4 regions of the Bradyrhizobium sp. SZCCHNS2022 genome follow, and region 1 is predicted to be linked to each of the others. Evidence: predicted binding sites of a transcription regulator. Region 1 holds the regulator's gene; each other region holds the start of a gene.

Region 1 (3,833 bases):
TGTCCGTGCTGGTGATGCCTGCCGGCCTGATGGGACTGCTGGCGGTGCCGTTTGGCCTTGACGGCTTCTGGTGGTCGCTGATGGGTTTCGGGATCGACTGGATGATCGCGGTGACGCGCTGGGTGGCGGCGCTACCGGGCGCGGTCGGACGGATTCCGGCGTTCGGCATCGGCCCGCTGATCCTGGCCAGTCTCGGACTCATCCTGATCGGGCTGTTGCGGACGCCGCTGCGCTGGTCGGGCGCCGTCGTGCTCGCGGCGGCCACCCTGTGGGCCGCCACGACGCCGTTGCCCGACATTCTCATTGCCGGAGACGGACGCGCGGTGGCGGTGCGTGGCCGCGACGGGCGCCTGCATGTGATGCGCACCGGCAAGGACGTGTTCGTCACTAAGGAGTGGCTCGCCGCCGATGCCGATGCGCGCCTGCCCGCCGATGCTGCACTCGGTGACGGTGTGTCCTGCGACGAGGCGGGCTGTGTCGTGGCGATGGCCGATGGCCGTTTCGTCGCCATGACCTTGCGCGCCGACGCCATCGCCGATGATTGCGTCCGTGCCGCGCTGATCGTGACCGCGCGCGCCGCGCCGTCGTCGTGTGCGGCCGCCGTGATCGACCGCCCGCGTCTGCAGCAGCAGGGCGCCTTGATGCTGGTGCAGCGGGGCGCCGGCTTCGCGGTCACGCCGGTGCGCACTGGTGGCACGGATCGCCCGTGGTGGCCGGCTTCGGCCGATACCGGCGAATTCGACATGACCCTGACACCGCGCGCGCCTGCGTCGCGTGGCCAGGATGCGACTCCGCCGGAGGCGGAGCAGGTGATCGAGGATTAGTTCGTCCGGCTTCCGCGCTGATGCTCGCGCCCTCGGCTTCGGCAGGTGCCGGCCGAGGGCTGCGGGCGAGCGATCCGAGACGACGAAATCGACGACGCGTGTCAGGTGATGCTGATCCGGCGAATCCGCGTCGTCTGCGATGCCGGCGCCTCCTCCGCGCTATCCGGACGGTGCTCGCCCGGCTGCCTGGTGACGGGCAGCTGCAGCACGGTGACGCGCTGGCCTTCGCAGAGCTGCGTGACGAGCACGTGCCGGCCGTCGGCAAACTCGATGGCGTCGTGATGGCGGTCGGGGATGTGCTTTTCGATCGTGTTGAACTTGGCGACGCGCTCGCGGATCGTCCGGGTCCAGAGCCAGCGGCTGTCGTAGCGGACGTCCTCGGCGAAGGCGAGCTCGGTGCCAGGCAGCATGCACACCGCAACGTTGGGCTCGGTCTCCACCGCGAAGCCGCGGGTCGCGGTGCCGCGGAAGGTCGTCGATATCAGCGTCTCGCCGACCTTGGCAGGACGGGAGGCAACGGCATGGAGGCTGTAGTCACACATCGGATCGCTCCTCGCTGAGAGATAGCCGACCCACGCTTCCCCCCGGACAGGCGCAGGCCTCTATCAGAGTGGACATCGAGGCGATGTTAGCGCGCGCTTCACGGCAATTCTGCGCTGATCTGCATGGCGTGTGGCCGCTGATGATCACAAGCGTTTGAGCGTGCCGCGCTGCACATCATGAGGTGCATTCGCGTGTGACTCGTTTTTGAGCTGCGGCGACGCTCCAAGCATCGCGCCGCCGCTCAACTGTGCATGTCGTCCGATGCCAGCGCGTCCGCGCTCAGCACGTGCTCAGTACTTGCGATAGAGCCCGACCAGCTTACCCTGGATCTTCACCCGGTTGGGCGGCAGGATGCGCACCTCATAGGCGGTATTGGCAGGCTCCAGCGCGATCGAGGCGCCGCGGCGACGGAAACGCTTCAACGTCGCTTCCTCATCGTCGATCAGGGCCACCACGATGTCGCCGGTGTCGGCGGTCTCGTTGCGCTGGATCAGCGCCATGTCGCCGTCGAGAATGCCGGCATCGACCATCGAGTCGCCGCGCACCTCGAGCGCGTAGTGATCGCCATTGCCGAGCATGTCGGCCGGCACGCTGATCGTGTGGCTGCGGGTCTGCAGCGCCTCGATCGGCGTACCCGCGGCGATGCGGCCCATAACAGGCACCGCGACCGGGCGCTCGCCATCATCGAGCGCGGGCGTCGAGGTCCGCACCTTGCCGAGATTGCCTTCGATCACCGACGGCGTGAAACCGCGGCGATTGTTGCCGGCCTGCGACAGCTCGGGCAGCTTGATCACCTCGATGGCGCGGGCACGGTTGGGCAGCCGGCGGATGAAGCCGCGCTCCTCCAGCGCCGTGATCAGGCGGTGGATGCCGGACTTCGAGCGCAGGTCGAGGGCATCCTTCATCTCGTCGAATGACGGCGGCACGCCGGCTTCCTTGAGCCGTTCATTGATGAACCGCAGAAGTTCGTACTGTTTGCGCGTCAGCATCTCGACCTGGTCCCCAGTTTGTATCGTCCGAGTCCGCGCCCTGCGTCCAAGGGCGAATGGGAGTTGGACGTTCGTATTCGCGTCGCCCGCAACATACTAAAAACAAATCATGAACGGACACTATATGTTCGATGTGTGTTCCGCAATCCTAAAAATATGATGAACGATCCGGGCTTTGCCGGGGAAAACCGCTCAGTTCGGCAGGCGCAGGATCTCGCAGGGGCTGCCGGCCGGCGCCTTCGGCGCAAAGGCCGGACGGATCACGAGCGCCTGGGAGAGCGCGAGATGGCCGAGCAGCGACGAATCCTGCTGCGTCACCGGTGTCGCGACCAGCGTGCCGTCGGCGCGTTCCTCCAGCCGGGCGCGCAGATAGTCCTCGCGCGAATCGTTGGCGGCGAGCTCGCGGCCGAGCAGGGCGGTCTCGCGCGGCATCAGCGCTTCGTCGCGGCCGAGCAGGCGTCGAATCAAGGGGACCAGGAACAGGATGGCGCAGACATAGGACGACACCGGATTGCCCGGCAGCCCGATCACCCTCATGCCGCCGAGCCGGCCATGCATCATCGGCTTGCCCGGTCGCATTGCGATCTTCCAGAACGCCATCTCGACGCCCTCGGCCTCGAGCGCCTGCTTGACCAGGTCGTGATCACCGACCGAGGCGCCTCCGGTGGTGACCAGGATGTCGGCCTCGGCCTCGCGCGCCCGGCGGATGCCGGCAACCGTGGCGTCGAGCGTATCGGCGGCAATGCCGAGATCGACAGGCTCGGCGCCTTCGCTGCGCACCAACGCGCGCAGAGCATAGCCGTTAGAATAGACGATCTGGCCCGGACCCGGCGTCGCGCCGGGCATCACCAGCTCGTCGCCGGTGGCGAGCAGCGCTACCCTCGGGCGCCGCCGCACCGGCAGCGCCGGATGGTTCATGCTGGCGGCGAGCGACAGATCGCGGTCGCTCAGCCGGCGCCCGGCGCTCAGCAGCACCATGCCCTCGTGGAAGTCGACTCCTGCCGGCCGGATGTGACGGCCCGTGATTGCGGCCTCGCTGAGCACGACGTGATCGCCGTCCGCGATCGTGTCCTCCTGGATCACGACGGCGTCGGCGCCGTCCGGCACCACGCCGCCGGTGAAGATGCGCGCCGCCTCGCCAGGCCCGAGGACGCGATCGAACGGCCGCCCGGCGGCGACCTCGCCGATCACCTTGAGCCGCGCCTGGGGCTTGTCGGCATCGGCCGCGCGCACCGCATAGCCGTCCATCGCCGACATCGCCTCCGGCGGCTGCGTCCGCAGCGCCGCGAGGTCACGCGCCAGCACCCGGTGAAACGCCTCGTCCAGCCCGACCATCTCCTCGGCCAGCGGTTCGGCGCCGGCGAGCACCGCAGACAACGCATCGGACACCGGCATCAAGGCCATGAGAGTTCCTTCGGACGGAGGCGGGACGACTCGCGGGAGTCGCGTTCTAACCGAACGTGCACGGCGCGGCCAA
Region 2 (3,833 bases), 210 kb from region 1:
GAAACGGCCGTTTTGTGTTAAATATTTGATTTATAACGCTTTTTCATCGTTGTGGCGCACGCGTTACAGCATCTCCGGGATGCCCCGTGTATGAACGTTTCCATCGCTTGTCATTCCAACTCCCGGGGGAGAATTTGATGAAGAAGTTGCTTGTGATCACGACGGCCCTCGTCGGCATCGCAACCGCCACGTCCGCTTCGGCGGCCGACATGGCAGCCCGCCCGTACACCAAGGCGCCCCCGATGATGGTCGCCATCAACGACTGGAGCGGCTTCTACCTTGGCATCAACGGCGGCTACGGCACGAGCCGCAATTGCTGGACGCTCGTGAATGGCCCCGCCGAGGGCTGCCACAACGCCACCGGCGGCACGATCGGCGGCCAGTTCGGCTACCGCTGGCAGATGGGCTCTGTCGTGTTCGGCCTCGAGGCGCAGGGCAACTGGGCTGACCTCACCGGCAACAACGTCAGCCCGGTGTTTGCGCCCGACCGCAACCGCACCAAGCTCAACGCCTTCGGCCTGTTCACCGGCCAGATCGGCTATTCCTTCGACAACGTTCTGCTCTACGCCAAGGGCGGCGCGGCCGTCACCGACACCAAGTACGAGATCTTCTCCGGCGTGATCAACAGCGTGCTGGCCACCACGACCGTGACCAAGTGGGGAGCGTCGGTCGGCGCCGGTGTCGAATACGCCTTCTCGCCGGGCTGGTCGGTGGGCTTCGAGTACGATCACCTGTTCATGGGCAACACGAACGTCCCGTTCCGCGGCGCGGTCTTCACCCAGACCGACAACATCAAGCAGGATGTCGACCTGTTCACGGCGCGGTTGAACTACCGGTTCGGCGGCCCGGTCGTCGCGAAGTATTGATCGACCGTTATCAAGTTGTGTTTTCTGAAAGGCCGGCGCAAGCCGGCCTTTTTTGTTGCCCGTGCGACACCCCCGACGCATCGGTCACACATGGAACCAAGCCATTGTGTGGCCTTATGTTTTGGGAACCGTCCCGTAAATGTCCGGTTTCGTCCCGAGTGTGGCTTCTGGGTGACGGCAATCCGCTAGGAACCCGGCTATAGGATGGTCGTCAACTTGAACGGGTGAGTCTGTTTCGTGCGTAAGGCTTTCGATGCGACGCGGACTTCACGGACTAAACTGGAGACAAGAATGAAGAAGATCCTGCTCGCGACCGTGGCCCTGGCCGCCCTGGCCGCTCCCGCTGCCGCCGCTGATCTCGCTGCGCGCCCGACCTACACCAAGGCCCCGGTTCTCGCGCCGGTCATGACCTGGACCGGTTTCTACATCGGTGCGATGGGTGGCTATGCCAACGAGGACGCCGACTTCGCCGCGATGAAGGGTGGCTTCGCCGGTGGCACCATCGGCTACAACTGGCAGCAGGGCGCTGTCGTGTTCGGCCTCGAGGCTGACGCTGCTTGGGCTGACATCTCCGCGTCGGCGACCGCTCTCGGCGTGACCGCCAACTCGAAGATCCGTGATTGGGGCACCGTTCGTGGCCGTCTCGGCTACGCCTTCGGCCCGACCCTGCTGTACGTCACCGGCGGTTACGCCTGGGCCGACAACCGCATCACCCTGTCGGCTCCTGGCATCAGCCTGTCGGACAGCAAGATCCACTCCGGCTGGACGGTCGGTGCCGGCGCAGAATGGATGTTCGCTCCGCAGTGGTCGCTCAAGGGCGAATACCTCTACAAGAGCTTCGGCGGTGAGAGCTACACCTTCACCGGTCTGGGCACTCTGGCCACCGGCACGCTCAACGTGCACTCGGGTCAGGTCGGCATCAACTACCACTTCTAAGATTTTCGCCTTCGGGCGGGATCTCGGCCTCCGGGCCAACGCACAAGGCCTCCGCTCCCCAAGAGCGGAGGCTTTTTCTTTGCCGGCTCGTCCCGCTGATTGCGCATTCTTCGCCGCGAGTCCGCCCGCTCGATTGCCGAACCGGTTCCGCTCCTGCCATTCGCTGCCATTCCTCGAGCGCATTGTTGATGATTCGCTGGCGGCACTGGAAATCCGGCCTCGTTCTTCCTACGTTCCGACGATACCTTTTCCCTTGGCGTCCGATGGCCGGCTTCCGGCGAACGCGCCTGCAACGATGGCGCAGCCTTGCGCCGTGGGACGATCGTCATGGATGAAGTGCTCAAGGCCAAGCAGCGCGCGCAAGCCAATCAGTCGAGCCTGCGGGCGATCACCATCCGTGGCGCCCGCGAGCACAATCTCAAGAACATCGACGTCGAGATTCCGCGCGACAAGCTCGTCGTGTTCACCGGCCTCTCCGGCTCCGGCAAGTCGTCGCTCGCCTTCGACACGATCTATGCCGAGGGCCAGCGCCGCTACGTCGAATCGCTGTCGGCCTATGCGCGCCAGTTCCTGGAGATGATGCAGAAGCCGGACGTCGACCAGATCGACGGCCTGTCGCCGGCGATCTCGATCGAGCAGAAGACGACCTCGAAGAACCCGCGCTCCACCGTCGGCACCGTCACCGAGATCTACGACTACATGCGCCTGCTGTGGGCGCGCGTCGGCGTGCCCTACTCGCCGGCGACCGGCCTGCCGATCGAGAGCCAGACCGTGTCGCAGATGGTCGACCGCGTGCTGGCGCTACCCGAGGGCACCCGCCTGTATCTGCTGGCGCCGGTCGTGCGCGGACGCAAGGGCGAGTACAAGAAGGAGCTCGCCGAATACCTCAAGAAGGGCTTTCAGCGTGTCAAGATCGACGGCACCTTCCACGAGCTCGCCGAGGCGCCGGTTCTCGACAAGAAGTTTCCGCACGACATCGATGTCGTCGTCGACCGCATCGTCGTGCGCCCCGACATCGGCCAGCGTCTCGCCGAGAGCTTCGAGACCGCGCTGAAGCTGGCCGAGGGCTTGGCCGTGGTCGAATTTGCCGATCCCAGCCCCTCCTCGTCATCACCGGGCCGCGCCGAAGGCGCGAGACCCGGTGATCCATCCTCTTCGAAGGAGATGGATGGCCGGGTCAAGCCCGGCCATGACGAGAAGAAGAAGGTGGCCAAGATCCACGACAAGAGCGGGCCGGAGCGCATCCTGTTCTCGGAGAAGTTCGCCTGCCCGGTCTCCGGCTTCACCATCCCCGAGATCGAGCCGCGGCTGTTCTCGTTCAACAATCCCTACGGCGCCTGCCCGGAATGCGGCGGCCTCGGCGTCGAGCAGCATGTCGATGCCGATCTCGTCATTCCCGACAAGGACGTCACCCTGCGCAAGGGCGCGATCGCGCCCTGGGCCAAGTCGTCGTCGCCCTATTATCTGCAGACGCTGACCGCGCTCGGCAAATTCTACAAGTTCACGCTCGACACCAAGTGGAAGGATCTGCCCAAGAAGACGCAGAACGCCCTCCTGCACGGCTCCGGCGACGACGAGATCAAGTTCACCTATGAGGACGGCGTCCGCTCCTACGACACCAAGAAGCCGTTCGAGGGCGTGATCACCAATATCGAGCGCCGCTTCCGCGAGACCGAGAGCGAATGGGCGCGCGAGGAGCTCGGCAAATACTTCAACGACGTGCCCTGCGCCGCCTGCAAGGGTTTCCGGCTGAAGCCCGAGGCGCTGTGCGTCAAGGTCGGCGGCAAGCATATCGGCGAGATCTCGGATCTCAGCGTCAAGGCGGCCGGCGAATGGTTCGCCGAGGTGCCGAAGCAGCTCAACGCGCAGCAGACAGAGATTGCCACGCGCATCCTCAAGGAAATCCGCGACCGCCTCACCTTCCTGCTCGACGTCGGCTTGAATTACCTGACGCTGGCGCGCTCCTCCGGCACCCTGTCGGGCGGCGAGAGCCAGCGCATCCGCCTGGCCTCGCAGATCGGCTCGGGCCTC
Region 3 (3,833 bases), 1.6 Mb from region 1:
TCAGGATCGACCACGGCATGTCGGCGAAGCGGCGGGCGAAGAACGGCGCGGCGCGTTCGACGATGTGATGCTCCGGCTCGAACCACGCGACGTAGCGCGCCTCGCGCTCGCGGCCGACCTCGCGGAAGCGGACGAAGGCGTGCATCTTGTGGACGTCGCGGCGCACCGCGCGCGCCAGCGCATTGGCCTGCGCGACGTCGGGATCGGTCGCGATGTCCATCAGGTCGTGGTTGGTGCGCAGACGCCACAGCAGCCGGTAGAGCAGGGCGAAGCGGATGGGATCGCTGTGCAGGATCGCGCTCTCGGCCAGCTCCATGAAGCTCGCGGGCACGGAGAATGCGCCCTTGGGGACGTCGGGCAGCCGTGTCTCCGACTGATCGTCGAACAGATCAGCCGCCGCGCCCTTGACCCGCCAGCTCACATCGGCGACCCTGACGTCGTTCATCGCCAGCGCCCGCGCCGCCCGACGCCAGCCGTCGAAATCGGTGTCGCTGTCGAGGGTTACGACGTGCATTTGGCACATACTCTCCGCGTCGTCATGCCCGGCCCCCGTGCCGGGCATCCACGTCGTGCCTCAAACAAGGACGTGGATGGCCGGGACAAGCCCGGCCATGACGGGTCAATTAGAATCCAAATCCCAGCTGTCGCGGTTTCGGCCGCAGCCGGGCTCTGAGGCTGGCGCCGTCCAGCAGTGACGGCGACGGCCGGTGGTCGGAGAGAACGATGAACGGCAGCGCCTTGTTCCGGATGACGTTGAGCTGGGCGAGATCCGCGAAGCGGATCGTCGTGGTGCGTCGGGTGGCGAGGATGCGCTGCACGGTGCGGGTGCCGAAGCCGGGCACACGCAGCAGCTCTTCGCGGCTGGCGGTGTTGATGTCGAGCGGGAAGCGGTCGCGGTGGCGCAGCGCCCAGGCGAGCTTGGGGTCGATGTCGAGCGGCAGCATGCCTTCGCCTTCCTCGACAATCTCCTCGGCGTCGAAGCCGTAGAACCGCATCAGCCAGTCGGCCTGGTACAGCCGGTGCTCGCGCACGAGCGGCGGGGCCCGCAGCGGCAGCGCGCGGCTGGCATCGGGGATCGGGCTGAAGGCCGAGTAATACACGCGCTTCAGCTTGTAGGCGCCGTAGAGATTGGCCGAGGTCGACAGGATGGTCCGGTCATTGGCGGCGTCCGCGCCGACGATCATCTGCGTGCTCTGGCCGGCCGGCGCGAAGCGCGGCGGCCGGGCGCGGCGCACCGTCTTCTTCGCCTCCGCCGTCTCGTCGAGCTTGAGCCGGAGGCGACCCATGGTGCGGCGGATCGCGCGCTGGTCCTTCTCCGGCGCCAGCCTGGTCAGGCTGTCCTCCAGCGGCGTCTCGATGTTGATGCTGAGCCGGTCGGCATATCTGCCGGCCTCCGCGATCAGCGCCTCATCAGCCTCCGGAATCGTCTTCAGATGGATGTAGCCGCGGAAGCGATGCTCCTCGCGCAATTTGCGCGCAACCGAGACGACCTGCTCCATCGTGTAGTCGGGACTTCGGATGATGCCCGACGACAGGAACAGCCCCTCGATGTAGTTGCGGCGATAGAAGTCGATCGTGAGCTTCACGACCTCGTCGACCGTGAAGCGCGCGCGCGGCACGTTGGAGGAGGCGCGGTTGACGCAATACAGGCAGTCGAAGTTGCAGGCGTTGGTCAGCAAAATCTTGAGCAGCGAGATGCAGCGTCCGTCCGGCGCATAGGAGTGGCAGATGCCCATGCCCGGCGCCGTCGAGCCGAGCCCTTTGCCGTCACGGGAATCCCGCATCTCCGTACCGCTGGAGGCGCAGGACGCGTCGTACTTGGCGGCATCGGCCAGGATCTCCAGTTTGCGCAGCAGCTCCATGCTTTTGAATCCCTTTGATTCCACTCGTTGAATCCGCACCGGGTCAATCCCGATTGACTCTCTCGGACGCGTTAGCTTTATATTAGAACGTATCATGAACAAAGAGGTTCGTCGCGGGTTCATTGCCTGCGTTCACAAAGAGAACGGCAGCACCCGCACGATGGATGAAAGGAGCGGCGACGGATGACCGGCGCACGCATGGATACGCTCGCGCGTCTGCGCGGCCGCATTGCCCGTCTCGAGGCGGCCGATGGCGCGCATGATCTGCGCCGGGTCGCGCTCGGCCATGACGAGGCGGACGCGGTGCTGCAGGGCGGGCTCGCCACCGGCGCGCTGCACGAGGTGTTCGCGGAAGGCGGCCGCCAGGCAGCGGCCGCGACCGGCTTCGTGTGCGGCTTGGCCGCGCGCGTCGCCGCACGGAAGCCGCTGATCTGGATCCGGCAGGACTTTGCCGAGCGCGAGGCCGGCGCGCTGTCGATGAGCGGGCTTGCCGAGCTCGGCCTCGATCCGCGCCGTCTCGTGGTCGTCCGCGCGCCCGATCTCGATCACGCTTTGCGCACCGCGGCCGACGCGCTCGCCTGCGATGCACTGGGCGGCGTGATGCTGGAGGTGTGGGGCGAGACGCAAAAGCTCGATCTCGTCGCCAGCCGCAAGCTCACCCTGGCGGCGCAGGAATCCGGCGTGACCGCGCTGCTGCTGCGCGTCGCCGCGACGCCGGAGCCCTCCACCGCGGAGACGCGCTGGATGGTGCGCACCGCGCCGTCGCCGGCGGTGGCGCCATGGATGGCGTGGGGCGCGCCGCGTCTCGATGCCGAGCTCATTCGCAACCGTCACGGCCAGACCGGACGATGGATCATGGAGTGGATGCCCGATGCGTGCCGTTTCAGCGAACCGGCGGCGGATCCTCAGCCTGTGGCTGCCGCGCCTGCCCATCGAGCGCATCAAGCGGAGCCACGGCGCCGATCCGCTTGAGCAAGGCAAGCCGCAAGTCGTCGTCATCAAGGACGCCAATGCGCTCTCGATCCATTCGCTGGACGAGGCGGCGGCGCGTCACGGCGTGTCGCTCGGCCAGCCCTTGGCGAATGCCCGCGCGGTCTGTCCCGATCTCGTCGCGCATGAGGCCGATCTCGCGGCCGATGCCAGGCTGCTGGAGAGCATCGCCGACTGGTGCGACCGCTTCACGCCGCTGGTGGCGCTCGATCCGCCGCATGGCTTGTCGCTCGACATCACCGGCTGCGTGCATCTGTTCGGCGGCGAGGCGAAGCTGATGCAGTCGGTGTGCGATGCGCTGACCGCGCATGGCCTCACCGTGTCGGCCGCAATCGCCTCCAACGCGGTGTGCGCGCGGACGCTGAACCGGCAGGTGCACGGCCGCATCGTGCCCGATGGCGAGGAGGCGGCCGCGGTCTCGGCCCTGCCGGTGGCCGCGCTCGGCGGCAGCGACGCCATCACGCTCGGCCTGCGCCGCGCCGGCCTCAAGACCATCGGCGACGTCGCCTCGCGCGGCCGCAACGAGATCACGGCGCGGTTTGGCGCTGCCTTCACCCGCGTGCTGGCCCAGGCGCTGGGCGAAGCCGATGCGCCGATCAGCCCGCGAAAGGTCCCGCCGGACTACATCGTCGACAAGCGCTTTGCCGAGCCGGTCGCGACCGACACCGTGATCGCGGCGAGCCTCTCCAGCTTGGCCGCGATGCTGGTGGCGGCGATGGCGCAGCAGGGCAAGGGCGCGCGGCGGCTGGAGGCCTGCTTCTTCCGCACCGACGGCTTGGTGCGTGTCATCGCGGTCGACACCGGCCAGCCGGTGACGGACGCCGTCGTCATCGACCGGCTGTTCCGCGACCGCCTGGAGGCCTTGAGCGATCCGCTCGATCCCGGCTTCGGCTTCGACATGATCCGGCTCGCCGCCGGCCGCAGCGAGATCGTGGTGCAGCAGCAGCGCGATCTCGACGCCCATGTCCACGACAATGACGA
Region 4 (3,833 bases), 1.3 Mb from region 1:
GCCGCGCCCCCAAGGACACGCTGCGTGTCCTCGATGCCCTGCAGACCGACGAGCTCTGCCCGTGCAACCGCGAGGTCGGCGGCGAGACCCTGAAGGTCGCTTGATCATGTCGATCGAGCAGCTCAAGGATCAGATCCCGGACTTCGCCAAGGACGTCAGGCTCAATCTGTCGTCCATGGCGTCCGACGAGACGCTGTCCGTGCAGGCCAAATACGGCCTGCTCGTCGCCTGCGCGATTGCGACTCGCAATCCGACGGTGACGGCGGCTCTCGAATCGGTCGCAGCCGCACATTTGTCGCCTGCGGCTTTGGCGGCGGCGAAGTCGGCCGCCGCGATCATGGCGATGAACAATGTCTACTACCGTTTCGTGCACCTTGCCTCGAACAAGGAGTACGCGACGATGCCGGCCCGGCTGCGGATGAACGTCATCGCCAATCCCGGCGTCGACAAGGCCGATTTCGAGCTGTGGTCGCTGGCGGTGTCGGCCATCAACGGCTGCGGCACCTGCATCGACGCCCACGAGAAGGTTCTGCAGGACGCGGGTGTCAGCACCGCCGCGATCCAGACCGCCGTCCGCTTCGCCGCCATCATCCAGTCGGTTGCCGTCGCGATCGAAGCCGCTGGTGTGACGATCGCCCTGGCGGCTGAGTAGAAAGCGACCCGATATGTGAATGCGGCCGGCATTGTCCGGCCGCATTTCATTTCCGACGATTCACGCATTGGTTGCATGACCAACCGCCGCGCGCGCAACCGCTTGGCCAGCTAAGCCTCTGACTTCGCGGCAAAGTCGAATGGGGTGCGGCATCCCGATACTGCCGACCGACCTGCCGCCTTGAGCAGAGGCAGCCCGAGATCTCGCGCATGGCGAGAATTCATCGATATGGCCAGCCGGGAAATTTCCATCAAATAGCCTTACCTGCTCACGCTTCCCGCCAAGAAACATTGATCAGCTGAGGGCCAAGCAACATCGATTGTGACCAGGGCGCGCGAAAACAGTGGCGCGCGTGTCGGAAGGAAACCGGAACTGTCAGTCTCGACGGCAGCGTTGGCGAAGTCTCTCCGATGGCGCATGATGCGAGCCTCGGTTCGATCACGCGCGCCCGACGCCCTGAAGGTCTCTCCCACGATCCGTTCGTCGGAGACAGGAGGCTAGTGATGAGTGCTCCAGGTCAGAACGATCCGGCCAAGCCGACGCCGCCTTGGGCAAGCGAGGAGCTCCGCAAATATGCGCCGCGCCGACACCAGGCGGACGCCGGCTCAGCGACCCACGACATGTCGGAGGAAGGCGCCCGGCTGCCGCACCATCTGATTGCCCGGCCCAGCTTCCTGCCGGCGCGGCCGGCCGCCGTCGATCTCGACGATGAAGAGGTGCGTCGTGTCTGGAGTGCGAAGCTCGACCCGGTCGTCATGCCGCTGCCGCCGGAAGATTCCGACAAGTCGGCGCGTCTTGGCGGCCTTATCAAGATCGGCGCGGCCGTCGGCATCGCCGCATCCGTTGCCATGATCATCGTCAACATGGTCCCGTTCGACAATGGCGCGGCGGTGCCGGGCGGCAAGAGCCAGATCATGCCGTCGACGGTGCTGGAGAGCCTGGCCCAGATCGACCCGGCGGAAGCCAAGGTCGCCCAGGATGATCCGCCGCAGACCGTCGCTTCGCTCGTGGCACCCAGCAGCATCGATGTGACGACGAGAGCCTGGCCGTCGGCCCCGCCATCTCCCGCACCGGCCGCGGCTGCCCCGCCGGTCGCGAGCCAACCGCCAATGTTGCCGGCCGCACCGTCTCGTCCGACCGTTTCACTGCCCCGAGACGAGGTCGACGGACTCATGAAGCGGGGGCGTGATCTGCTCGCCGCCGGCGACGTCGCAAGCGCGCGCCTGATCCTCACCCGGTTATCCGATGCCGGGATCGCCGACGCGTCTCTCCTGCTCGCGCGTACCTATGACCCGGTCGAGCTGACGAAGTCGCGGCTCCTCGGCGCCGTTCCCGACGCTGCCAAGGCACGCGCCTGGTACCTCAGGGCTGCCGAGCAAGGATCGCCGGAAGCTAGCCGCCGCATCTCCGCAGCGCGCTAATTCATCAGATCGGAACGCACAAACGCGATCCGGACCGCTCTCGCAAGAAGGGGCGGCCGTGCTCGTCTGCGCTCACGAACAAGACATCGAGGGGAGGATTTGATGATGCAGAGCATCGGCGTGGCGGGTGGCACCGGCGGGACCGCCACAGGAAGCCAGGATCATCAGTTGCGGCCTCATCAGATGGTCCGCGCCAGCCGCGCCACGAAGGCCGCCTGCCTTGCCCTGGCTCTGTCCGCTCCGGTCACGCTGGCCGGCGATCGAACGGCGGCCGCAGCCGAGAATGAAATCCGTATCGGCAACACGATGCCCTATAGCGGCCCCGCCCTCGCCTATGGCGTCATCGGCAAGACCATCGCGGCCTATTTCAACAAGGTGAATGCCGAAGGCGGCATCAATGGCCGGCGGATCACCTTCATCTCCTATGACGACGCCTATTCTCCGCAGAAGACGATGGACCTGACGCGCAAGCTCGTCGAGGAGGACAAGGTCCTGCTGACCTTCGCGAGCCTCGGCACCACGACCAACGCCGCGGTCCGACCTTATCTGAACGCCAACAAGGTCCCGCAGCTGTTCGTCGCCTCGGGCTCCTCGATGTGGGACGAACCGCGCGATTTTCCTTGGACGATGGGCTTCCAGCCAAGCTACCAGGCCGAGGCGCACATCTATGCGCAATACCTGCTGGAGACACGGACCCGCGGCAAGATCGCAATCCTCTATCAGGACGACGACTTCGGAAAGGACTACGTCAAGGGCCTGAGGGACGGACTTGGCGGCAAGATCCCGATCGTCGCGGAGGCGGCGTACAAGGTGACGGACGCCAACGTCAACCAGCAGATCGCGGTCCTGAAGGCATCCGGCGCAGACATCTTCTTCGACATCGCCACGCCGAAATTCACCGCGATGGCGATCCGCCGGGCCGCCGAGATCGGCTGGCGGCCCGATCACATCATCTCCACGGTGTCGAAATCCGTCACGTCGCTGATGTCGGCGGCGGAGCTGCAGAGCGCCGAGGGCCTGCTGTCCGCCGGCTATTACCTGGAGGGCGACGACGCCACGACGACGAGCGACCCTGCCTACCGGGCATGGTCGAGCTTCATGGATCGCTACCTGCCGGACGTGTCCAAGAACAATGGGCTCACGATCTACAGCTATCTGGCCGCCAGCACCATGGTCGCGGTGCTGAAGGCCTGCGGCGACGACCTCTCGCGCGACAACGTCATGCGGCAGGCCCGCTCGCTGAAGGGCCTCGTGCTGCCGATGCTGACGCCCGGAATCAACATCAATACCAGCGCCTACGATCATGCCCCACTGGAGCAGATGCAGATGGGACAGTTCACCGGCGGCCGGTGGCAGCGGTTCGGGCCGGTCCGCAGCGGAACCGATCCCGGCAGCGTCAGCGATTCCTTCAAGACCATCTTCCGCTACGGCAACGCCAAGCGCGATCTCGCCAATCAGCTGAACGCCAATACGGTGACGCTGATGACTGGATCGCTCGGCAGTACCTATGCGAACATGGGCGCGGATCTCTCCTCGGTGCTGGATAAGGGAACCGAGCTGCGTGTTCTTCCGGTGATCGGGCGGGGCTCGGTCCAATCGGTCGCCGACATCCTGCTGCTGCGCGGCGTCGACGCGGGCATCATCCGCAAGGACACGCTGGCCTTTCTCGAGCGCAAGGATTTCGCCAACAATGTGCGCGAGCAGCTGGCCTATGTCGCCAAGCTGTTCAACGAAGAGATGCACGTGGTCGCGCCGAAATC

The links. Region 1 encodes LexA, which represses DNA repair genes until DNA is damaged. Its sites were predicted from a motif close to TGTTCNNNNTGTGTTCNG; they were not measured.
Region 2: a site for LexA is predicted at 2,023-2,040, ahead of uvrA (excinuclease ABC subunit UvrA). Genes of this name have one in related genera too.
Region 3: a site for LexA is predicted at 1,946-1,963, ahead of QXZ94_RS03405 (putative DNA modification/repair radical SAM protein). Genes of this name have one in related genera too.
Region 4: a site for LexA is predicted at 1,009-1,026, ahead of QXZ94_RS16510 (sel1 repeat family protein). Genes of this name have one in related genera too.

The regions. Positions count from the first base shown of each region.
Region 1 is NZ_JAUHHZ010000001.1:2,434,307-2,438,139, reverse strand. Features, by position in the region: gene QXZ94_RS10855 (ComEC/Rec2 family competence protein) at 1-824, shown strand, start outside; gene QXZ94_RS10850 (hypothetical protein) at 926-1,366, opposite strand; gene lexA (transcriptional repressor LexA) at 1,658-2,356, opposite strand; gene glp (gephyrin-like molybdotransferase Glp) at 2,549-3,760, opposite strand.
Region 2 is NZ_JAUHHZ010000001.1:2,221,716-2,225,548, forward strand. Features, by position in the region: gene QXZ94_RS09835 (outer membrane protein) at 138-866, shown strand; gene QXZ94_RS09840 (outer membrane protein) at 1,158-1,802, shown strand; gene uvrA (excinuclease ABC subunit UvrA) at 2,130-3,833, shown strand, end outside.
Region 3 is NZ_JAUHHZ010000001.1:785,512-789,344, forward strand. Features, by position in the region: gene QXZ94_RS03400 (UdgX family uracil-DNA binding protein) at 1-514, opposite strand, end outside; gene QXZ94_RS03405 (putative DNA modification/repair radical SAM protein) at 624-1,862, opposite strand; gene QXZ94_RS03410 (DNA repair protein) at 2,046-2,834, shown strand; gene QXZ94_RS03415 (DNA polymerase Y family protein) at 2,734-3,833, shown strand, end outside.
Region 4 is NZ_JAUHHZ010000001.1:3,709,345-3,713,177, forward strand. Features, by position in the region: gene QXZ94_RS16500 (peroxiredoxin) at 1-104, shown strand, start outside; gene QXZ94_RS16505 (carboxymuconolactone decarboxylase family protein) at 107-652, shown strand; gene QXZ94_RS16510 (sel1 repeat family protein) at 1,156-2,073, shown strand; gene QXZ94_RS16515 (ABC transporter substrate-binding protein) at 2,176-3,833, shown strand, end outside.